Regions from separate parts of the Saccharopolyspora sp. NPDC050642 genome, predicted to be linked through region 1. Evidence: riboswitches for the same ligand, from Rfam matches in the RefSeq annotation. Region 1 holds a riboswitch; the other holds the start of a gene.
What was found. Region 1 has a riboswitch for cobalamin ahead of metE (5-methyltetrahydropteroyltriglutamate--homocysteine S-methyltransferase). Riboswitches for the same ligand answer to the same signal wherever they lie in the genome.

Region 1 (4,885 bases):
CGCCAGTCCAGCGGCAGGTCGAAAGTCCGCCGCCGCCCGGCGAAGTACTCGTCGATCTGGCGGGCCGCCTCGTCGAGCCGGGCCGGCGCCCGCAGGATGCGCGGGCTGATCAGCTCGGCCAGCGACTCCAGGACCGTGCTGTGCCCCTGGCGGTCGAAGGCGACCCGCACCAGGCCGCGTTCGGTGGCCGCCAGCAGCAGCTCGCCGACCGGGGTGCCGACGGTGCGGTACGCGACGTCGAGCAGCCCTTCCCGCTGGGCCGCGCTCACCAGGTCGATGTGCAGCCGCTCGCTGGTGTTGAAGTCGATCGCCGGGAGCGCGTCGAACAGGTGTCCGTCGTCGGATTCATGGATCGTCATCATCACGCTTCCCTCCCCACTCTCGTGGTGGGTCTATAGGTCGTGCGCAGGGTCTTGATGCCGTCCGCGGCGGCCCGCCGGGCGGCATCGGTGCTGCCGCCGAGGATCGCGGCGATCTCGGCGTAGGGCAGGCCGGCCAGGTAGTGGTAGGCCACCGCCATGCGCTGCTTGGCCGGCAGCGCGCTCAGCGCGGCCCACAGGTCGCCGTCCCAGTCCTCCGGGCGGCCGCTCGTGCTGGGCCGCTCGGGCAGGCGCTCGACCACCACCGGCCGGCGGGCCGTCGCCCTGGTGACGTCGACCGCCTTGCGGTGGGCGATCGTGACCAGCCACGCCTCCACGTTGGTGTCCTCGGCCAGCTCCGGGTAGGCGCGCAGCGCGGCCAGGAACGTCTCGGACCACGCGTCCTCGGCGTCGGCCGGCCCGAGCACGGCCCGGCACACTCGCAGCACCATCGGGCCGTACTCGTCAACGATCTGCTCGAACGGTCTCACTTTCACTCCCCGTAGACGCCCCGCGCCGCGGAAACGTGAGATGCGGATCGGCCCGTTTCCACGATCGTCACCCGGACGTGGCCATCCCGCGTTTCGGGACCGGGCCTGCGGTGCCGCGTGACGAGCGTCTCACCGGAGGTGCGGCGGTGGGCCGGAAGATCATGTTCAGCCCGGGGACCGCCGGTCGCGAGGGGGCCGCCCGGCGCGTCGCCGGCCCTTGCCAACGGCCCCCCGATCGGTAGCCTCCGTTGTGCTGGTGGTTCGTCCGCCCCCCTGAAGCGGGGTGGACGAGGCAAGAGGGAACCCGGTGCGAATCCGGGACTGCCCCGCAGCGGTGAGTGGGAACGAACGCCGTCCCCGGTCCCAGACCGGGCACAGCACTGGGCACGCGTGCCTGGGAAGCGACGGCCACTAGGAACCCCGGCTCCGGCCGGGACGCGCCCGCGAGTCCGAAGACCTGCCACCGGTGCGCGCACCGGACGGTGCGCGCGGTCCGGGGTCTCGCGGGAGGACCCGGCGGACGACCGGCTCGCGCCGCGCGGTGCGCGCCGGTCCGCCTGCGCCTTCCCGGACCTCGGGGCATCTGCCGTCGAGCTCGCGAGGAGAGGGCCTTGAGCAGCAAGATCGGATCCACCGTACTCGGATACCCCCGGATCGGCCCCGACCGGGAACTCAAGCGCGCGCTGGAGCGCTACTGGTCGTCCCGCATCGGCGAGGCGGAGCTGCGCGCGGTGGCGCGCGAACTCCGCGTCCAGACCTGGCGCTCGCTGTGGGACGCGGGCCTGGATTCGGTGCCGGGCAACACGTTCTCGTACTACGACCAGGTGCTGGACACCGCGGTCACCTTCGGCGCGATCCCGCCGCGCTTCGCGAAGCTCGGGCTGGGCCCGCTGGACACCTACTTCGCGATGGCGCGCGGCGTGGCGTCCGAGCCGCCGCTGGAGATGACGAAGTGGTTCGACACGAACTACCACTACCTGGTGCCCGAGATCGGCCCGGACACGCAGTTCTCGCTCGCCGACCGGACTCCCGTGGAGCAGTACCGGGAGGCCGCCGAGCTGGGCGTGACCACCCGCCCGGTGCTGGTCGGCCCGCTCACGTTCCTGCTGCTGGCCAAATCCGCGGACGGCGCGCCGGAGTCGTTCCGGCCGCTGGACCGGCTGGACGCGCTGCTGGACGCCTACGCGGAGCTGCTCGGCGAGCTGCACCGCGCCGGCGTTGAGTGGGTGCAGCTGGACGAGCCGGCCTTCGCCGCCGACCGCTCGCCGGCCGAACTCGCCGCCCTGCGCGCCGCCTACCAGCGGCTCGGCGATCTGGCGGAGCGGCCGAAACTGCTGGTCGCGGGATACTTCGGCGATCTCGGCGAGGCGCTGGAGGTGCTGGCGGCTAGCCCGGTCGAAGCGATCGGCGCCGACCTCGTCGCCGGGAAGTCCACAGTGGACGTCCTGTCGTCGGTTCGCGGGCTGAGCGGCAAGACCCTGGTGGCCGGGCTCGTCGACGGGCGCAACGTCTGGCGCACCGATCTCGACAAGGCGCTCGCGACCGCCGCCACGCTGCTCGGCTCGGCGAACGAGGTCGCGGTCAGCACGTCGTGCTCCCTGCTGCACGTGCCCTACGACGTCGACGCGGAGACCGGCATCGACCCGCAGGTGAAGCCCTGGCTGGCCTTCGCCGCGCAGAAGGTCCGCGAGGTGGTCGTGCTGGGCCGCGCGTTGCGCGAGGGCCGCGACGCGGTGGCCGACGAGCTGGCCGAGGCGCGCGCCGCGATCGCCGACCGCGCCGGCGCGGACCGGGTCCGGAACAATCGCGTGCGCGCTCGGTTGCAGGCACTTCGGCCGGAATACACGCAGCGCGGCGAGTACGACACGCGGCGCGCGGCTCAGCAGAAGGCGTTGAACCTGCCGCCGTTGCCGACCACGACGATCGGATCGTTCCCGCAGACCACGGACGTCCGCAAGGCGCGCGCCGCGGTCCGCGCCGGCCGCATCGACCAGGCGACGTACCGGCGGCGGATGCAGGACGAGATCGAGCGCGTGATCCGCCTGCAGGAAGGGCTCGGGCTCGACGTCCTGGTGCACGGCGAGCCGGAGCGCAACGACATGGTGCAGTACTTCGCCGAGCACCTGGACGGCTTCGCCAGCACCGACAACGCATGGGTGCAGTCCTACGGGTCGCGGTGCGTGCGCCCGCCGATCCTCTACGGCGACGTCTCCCGCCCGGCGCCGATCACCGTCGAGTGGGCGAGCTACGCGCAGCGGCTGACCGAGAAGCCGGTCAAGGGCATGCTCACCGGACCGGTGACGATCCTGGCGTGGTCTTTCGTCCGCGACGACCAGCCGCCGGCCGACACCGCGAAGCAGGTCGCGCTGGCGATCCGGGACGAGGTCGCCGACCTGGAGGCGGCCGGCATCCGGGTCATCCAGGTCGACGAGCCCGCGTTGCGCGAACTGCTCCCGCTGCGCCGGGCGGCGCACGGGGAGTACCTGGACTGGGCGGTGACGTCCTTCCGGCTCGCCACCTGCGGCGTCGCCGATTCGACCCAGATCCACACCCACCTGTGCTACTCGGAGTTCGGCGACGTGATCAACGCGATCGTGGCGCTGGGCGCCGACGTCACCAGCATCGAGGCCGCCCGCTCGCGCATGGAGGTGCTCGACGACCTCAACGCGGTCGGCTTCGGCCACGGCGTCGGGCCCGGGGTGTACGACATCCACTCGCCGCGCGTGCCGGACACCGCTGAGGTCGTCGACCTGCTGCGGGCCGCGCTGGCGGCCGTGCCGGCGGAACGGCTGTGGGTCAACCCGGACTGCGGGCTGAAGACCCGTGGCTACGCCGAGGTCGAGGCGGCGTTGCAGAACCTCGTCGCGGCGGCGGCCGAACTGCGCTGACGCCGGGTCCGCGGGCGGCGCCGCACCGGTGGCGCCGCCCGCGAAACGGTCCGGTCTGCCGGGAATTTTCCCCGCGATGCGGCGACTTGATCCGATCAGGACCAGATCGAGCGAATGGAGCGCCGATGTCGCAGGAGAGCACGCCGCAGGGCACCGTTGCCGCCCGATTCGAATCCGTGCGGGAGGAGTTCGCCGCCGTGGCGGCGGCCGAGGGCGGTGACTACGCCGCCCAGCTGGTGGCCCACCTCGCGGGTGAGCGGGTCGTCGACCTGTGGGTCGGCCCCGAGATCACCGGGGATTCGCTGACCGGCGTGTTCTCCTCCACGAAGGGCGCGGCGTACCTGGTCGCGGCGCTGCTGGTGCAGGACGGCGTGCTCGACCTGGACCAGCAGGTGAGCCACTACTGGCCGGAGTTCGGTGCCGAGGGCAAGCAGGACGTCGTCCTGCGCGACCTGCTGTCGCACCGCGTGGGGCTCGTGGGCGCGGACGCGGGGCTGTCGCTGGAGGAGGTCGCCGACGACCGGGTCATCGCGGAGCGGCTCGCCGCGCAGCGGCCGTACTGGCGCCCGGGCACCGCGTTCGGGTACCACGCGCTGGTCATCGGGGCGCTCGTCGGCGAGGTGGTCCGCCGGGCCACCGGCGAAACGCTGCAGCAGCACTTCGAGGCGCGCGTCCGCGCGCCGCACGACCTGGACTTCTACCTGGGTCTGCCGGAGGAGCAGGAGCCGCGCTTCCTGACCACCCTGCCGATGGCGCCCACCGCGGAGCAGCAGGCCGCGCTGGCGGCGGGCGCGACCGGCCCGGAGAGCCTGAACGGCATCGCGATGAACCGCAACCACCCGGACGCGGTGGAACTGTGGGAGATGCCGAACCACCAGGTGGTGCGGGCCAAGGGGCAGGCGTCGGCGGGCGGCGTCGCTTCCGCGCGCGGGCTTGCCGGGATGTACGCGGCCGCGACCACCGGCGTCGGCGGGAAGGCGCCGCTGCTGAAGCCGGACACGGCCGCGGCCTTCGCGCAGATCCACTCGATCGGCTACGACCTCGTTTCCCGCCAGCACAAGGCTTTCGGGCTCGGCTTCTCCGCGTCGGTCGACGTCTACCCGTTCCTCGGCCAGGGCGCGTTCGGGCACAGCGGAGCGGCGGGTTC
Region 2 (4,885 bases), on a different contig from region 1:
TCGTGCCCAGCTCGCGGGCCAGGTCCGGGACCCGCTCGTCGGACAGCGTGCAGATCACGTCGTTGTCCGCGGGCAGGCGGCGCCGGGTCACGCCGGCGGCGACCATCGCGGCGTCGCACAGCACCGGCGCACCGGCGCGGAGGGCCGCGCGCGCGTTGAGCACCGCGTCCGCCGAGTACGCCAGGTCGTCGACCAGGTCGACCATGCCGCAGGCGTGGATCATCCGCACCGCTACCCCGGCCACCTCCGGCGGCAGGCCGCTCAGGGCGGCTTCCGCTCGGATCGTGGCGAAGGAGCGGCGGTAGATCTCCGCCCCTTCCCGGACGTATTCGGGCACCCCGCGGTAGCGGGTCGCCCCGTTGTTCTCGTTCACACTGTCCTCCGTGCCGCGACGAGCGCGGCGGATACCTGGTCGACATCGGCGCCGGATGCCCGCGTCTCGCCGTCGAGACCGACCTCGTAGCCGGCACCGGTCGCCAGCACTTCCACGACGCGCCCCTGCGGTCGGCCGCAGCGTCGTTCGCAACCCGACCAATGCACCGGCAGAGCGCCGCCGGCCGGTGCGCGCCAGGCGTCTTCGCGGACGTCGGCCCGCGCCTTCGCACAGCCGGGACGACCAGCGCACGCGGTCACCCCGGCACCGGCCGAGGACGGATCGACGAGCAGGCCGTGCGCGCCGAGTTCCGAGAGCCACCGACCGGATTCGTCCGGCCGCAAGCCGGGCAGGACGACGGTCCGCCACGGCGTCAGGCGAAGTTCACCCGCGGCCTCGGACGCGGCGGTGATGATATCCAGCTGGTCCCGCGACAGGCGGCCCAGTGGTGCTCCCGCCACCACCGCGACCGTTCCGTCGGACCGTTCCACCGCGCCGACCTGCGAATGCGTCGCCGGCTGGTTCGTCGGCAGCGGCCCGGCCGGGACGGTGCCGAGGCGTTCGGCGATCCGGCGCGCACCATCGTCGAGTTCGGCCAGCCGCCAAGCCGAGCACCCTTGCGCGGCCTTCTCCGCCAGGAAAGCCTCCGCTGCGGCGATGGCGACGCCGACGGCCTGGCCCGGGGTCGATCGCACTCCGGAATCCACGCCGGCGAGCACCAGCGCCAGGGCGTCGGCGCGCTCCGCGAGCAGGCCGACATCGGCGCCGAGCGAGATGACGTCCGCGCTGCCGTCGTCGACGGCGAACAGGAAACGTCCTGGCAGGTCCGCCAGCGACGGCGTCGCGCAGAGCGCCGTGTCGAGTTCCCGGGCCACCGCCCGAACGTCGACCAGTTCGCGGCCGTTCGCCGAGGGCGAGCCGATGATGTTGCGGACCCGCTCGTGCGTTGCCGACGGCAGCAGCCCCGCCGTCCGGAGTCCGGCGGCGAGTTCCTCCTCCGCTCCCGCGGGCAGTCCGCGCACCTGCACGTTCGCCCGCGAGGTGAGCTCCGCGCCGCCGTCGCCGAGCGCCGCGGCCGCCGCGATCGCCCGGACCTGGAGCGGTGTGAGCACGCCGCCGGGGATGCGGATGCGGGCCAGTCCGCCGTCGGCTGCCTCGTGCACCCGCAGCGCGCCGGGACACGCGTCCCGCTCTGGTCTGGCTCTGTGCAACACCCGGCTGATACTACGGACCCAGGTAGTTGCGGACGCAAAACAAGCGCGGTGCGACGTGCGTCATGCCCGCGCCGCTTGACGTAAGATCGTCCCGTTGCGAAGAGTGGTCGCAGCATTCAGCGGCGACGGTGGAGGAAGCCGGTGCGAATCCGGCGCGGTCCCGCCACTGTCACCGGGGAGCGGACTCCAGGGAAGTCACTGTCCTAACTGGACGGGAAGACGGAGCGAGCGCTGATCCGGGAGCCAGGAGACTCCGGTCGCCGCGACCTACGAACCGGGGCGAGGACCCCGAGGGAGGTGCCGTCATGCGCTGCGCACGCGCGCCCAGGCCCCGCGACGCCGGTCGCCACGCCGAGGAGCGATCCGCATGATCCTACTTCTGTCCACTTCGGACACCGATCTGCTCAGCGCGCGGGCCGCCGACGCCGAGTACCGGCTCGGCAACCCGGCGCGGCTGGGCGTGGACGACCTGCCCCCGCTGCTGGAGGACGTCGACCTCGTCGTCGTGCGGCTGCTCGGCGGCCGCCGGGCCTGGGAAGAGGGCCTGGACGCGCTGCTCGCGGGCCCGCGCCCGGTGATCGTGCTCGGCGGCGAACAGGCCCCGGACGCGGAACTGATGGAATGCTCCACCGTGCCGGGCGGGGTGTGCGCCGAAGCGCACCGCTACCTCGCCCACGGCGGCCCGGACAACCTGGCTCAGCTGCACCGCTTCCTGTCCGACACGATCCTGCTCACCGGGCACGGCTTCGAGCCGCCGGCGGAGACGCCGACCTGGGGCGTGCTGGAGCGGACCCCGCGGCGCACCGAAGGCCCGACCGTCGCCGTGCTCTACTACCGCGCGCACCACATGGCGGGCAACACCGCGTTCGCGAACGCGCTGTGCGAGGCCATCGAAGACGCCGGTGGCCAGGCCTTGCCGCTGTTCTGCGCCTCCCTGCGGGCGCCCGACCCGCAGCTGCTGGAACAGCTCGGCCGGGCGGACGCGCTGGTCGTCACCGTGCTCGCCGCCGGCGGCACGAAGCCCGCCACCGCCTCCGCCGGCGGTGACGACGAGGCATGGGACGTCGGAGCGCTCGCCGAACTCGACATCCCGATCCTGCAGGGGCTGTGCCTGACCAGTTCCCGCGAGGCCTGGGAGGACAACGACGAGGGCCTGTCGCCGCTGGACATGGCCACGCAGGTCGCCGTGCCCGAGTTCGACGGCCGCCTGATCACCGTGCCCTTCTCCTTCAAGGAGAACGACGCCGAGGGGCTGCCGGTCTACGTGGCCGACCGCGAACGGGCGGCCCGGGTCGCCGGCATCGCGGTCCGGCACGCGACGCTGCGGCACGTCCCGCCGCAGGACAAGCGGCTGGCGCTGATGCTGTCGGCCTACCCGACCAAGCACTCCCGGATCGGCAACGCCGTCGGCCTGGACACGCCGGTCAGCGCGGTCCGCCTGCTGCGGGCGCTGCGCGAGCAGGGCTACGACATCGGCCCCGAGGACGGCCCCGACGCGCTGCCCGGCGTCGCGGACCAGGACGGCGATGCGCTGATCCACGCGCTGATCGCCGCCGGTGGCCAGGACCGCGACTGGCTGTCCGAGGAGCAGCTCAGCGGCAACCCGGTCCGCATCCCCGCGCGCCGGTACGCGAGCTGGTTCGCGACGTTGCCCGAGGACCTGCGCACCGCGATCGAGCAGCACTGGGGACCGCCGCCGGGCGAGCTGTTCGTCGACCGCTCCCAGGACCCGGAGGGCGAGATCGTGCTCGCCGCCGTCCGCGCGGGCAACGTCGTGCTCATGGTGCAGCCGCCGCGCGGTTTCGGCGAGAACCCGATCGCGATCTACCACGATCCGGACCTGCCGCCGAGCCACCACTACCTGGCGGCCTACCGCTGGCTGATCGACGAGTTCGGCGCCCATGCCATGGTGCACCTGGGCAAGCACGGCAACCTCGAATGGCTGCCGGGGAAGACGGCGGGCATGTCCGCCTCGTGCGCCCCGGACGCCGCGATCGCCGACCTCCCGCTGATCTACCCGTTCCTGGTCAACGACCCCGGCGAAGGCACCCAGGCCAAGCGCCGGGTGCACGCCACCCTGGTCGACCACCTCGTGCCGCCGATGGCCCGCGCGGAGAGCTACGGCGACATCGCCCGGCTGGAACAGCTCCTCGACGAGCACGCCAACATCTCCGCGATGGACCCGGCGAAGCTGCCCGCGATCCGCAGCCAGATCTGGACGCTGATGCAGGCCGCCAAGCTCGACCACGACCTCGGGCTCGACGAACGGCCGCACGACGCGGAATTCGACGACATGCTGCTGCACGTCGACGGCTGGCTCTGCGAGGTCAAGGACGCCCAGATCCGCGACGGCCTGCACGTGCTCGGCGACGCCCCGGCCGGCGAGGCCCGGGTGAACCTCGTGCTCGCGATGCTGCGCGCGCGCCAGATGTGGAGCGGGCAGAGCGCCGCGCTGCCCGGCTTGCGGGAAGCGCTCGGGCTCGCCGAGGACGGCAGCGCCGCCCGGGAGCAGGTCGACGACGTCGAGACCCGCGCGCACGCCCTGGTCCAGGCGATGGAGGACCGCGGCTGGAGCCCGGATTCGGCGCCGGAGGTCTGCCGGGAGGTCCTCGGCAGCGCCGAGGACGCGGTCGTGCGGGTGCTGGAGTTCGCCGCGACCGAGGTGGTGCCGCGGCTCGCCGCGACGACCGACGAGATGACTGCGACGCTGCACGCCCTCCAAGGCGGGTACGTTCCCGCGGGTCCCAGCGGGTCGCCGCTGCGCGGGCTGGTCAACGTCCTGCCCACCGGCCGCAACTTCTACTCGGTCGACCCCAAGGCCGTGCCCAGCCGCCTGGCCTGGGAGACGGGGTGGGCGATCGCGGAATCCCTGCTCGACCGCTACCGCGCCGACACCGGCGACTGGCCCCGCTCGGTCGGCCTGTCGGTGTGGGGCACCAGCGCGATGCGCACGTCCGGTGACGACATCGCGGAGGTGCTGGCGCTGCTCGGCGTCCGGCCGACCTGGGACGAGGCGTCGCGCCGGGTCAACGGGCTGGAGGTGATCCCGCTCGACGAGCTGGGCCGCCCCCGCATCGACGTCACGGTCCGCATCAGCGGTTTCTTCCGGGACGCCTTCCCGCACGTGGTCGCGCTCCTCGACGACGCCGTGCGCCTGGTCGCCGCCCTCGACGAGCCGGACGAGCAGAACTTCGTGCGGGCGCACGCGCGCGCCGACCTCGCCGAGCACGGCGACGAGCGGCGCGCCACGATGCGGATCTTCGGCTCCAAGCCGGGCGCGTACGGCGCGGGGATCCTG

Region 2: it holds a riboswitch for cobalamin, as region 1 does, so the genes downstream of both, cobN (cobaltochelatase subunit CobN) here and metE (5-methyltetrahydropteroyltriglutamate--homocysteine S-methyltransferase) in region 1, are expected to answer to the same signal.

The regions. Positions count from the first base shown of each region.
Region 1 is NZ_JBFAIN010000001.1:104,462-109,346, reverse strand. It holds gene AB0H93_RS00495 (methylated-DNA--[protein]-cysteine S-methyltransferase) at 1-362, opposite strand, end outside; gene AB0H93_RS00490 (sigma-70 family RNA polymerase sigma factor) at 362-856, opposite strand; cobalamin riboswitch at 1,091-1,330, shown strand; gene metE (5-methyltetrahydropteroyltriglutamate--homocysteine S-methyltransferase) at 1,462-3,738, shown strand; gene AB0H93_RS00480 (serine hydrolase domain-containing protein) at 3,864-4,885, shown strand, end outside.
Region 2 is NZ_JBFAIN010000016.1:82,962-87,846, forward strand. It holds gene AB0H93_RS24140 (precorrin-8X methylmutase) at 1-337, opposite strand, end outside; gene cobG (precorrin-3B synthase) at 370-1,587, opposite strand; cobalamin riboswitch at 1,719-1,841, shown strand; gene cobN (cobaltochelatase subunit CobN) at 1,955-4,885, shown strand, end outside.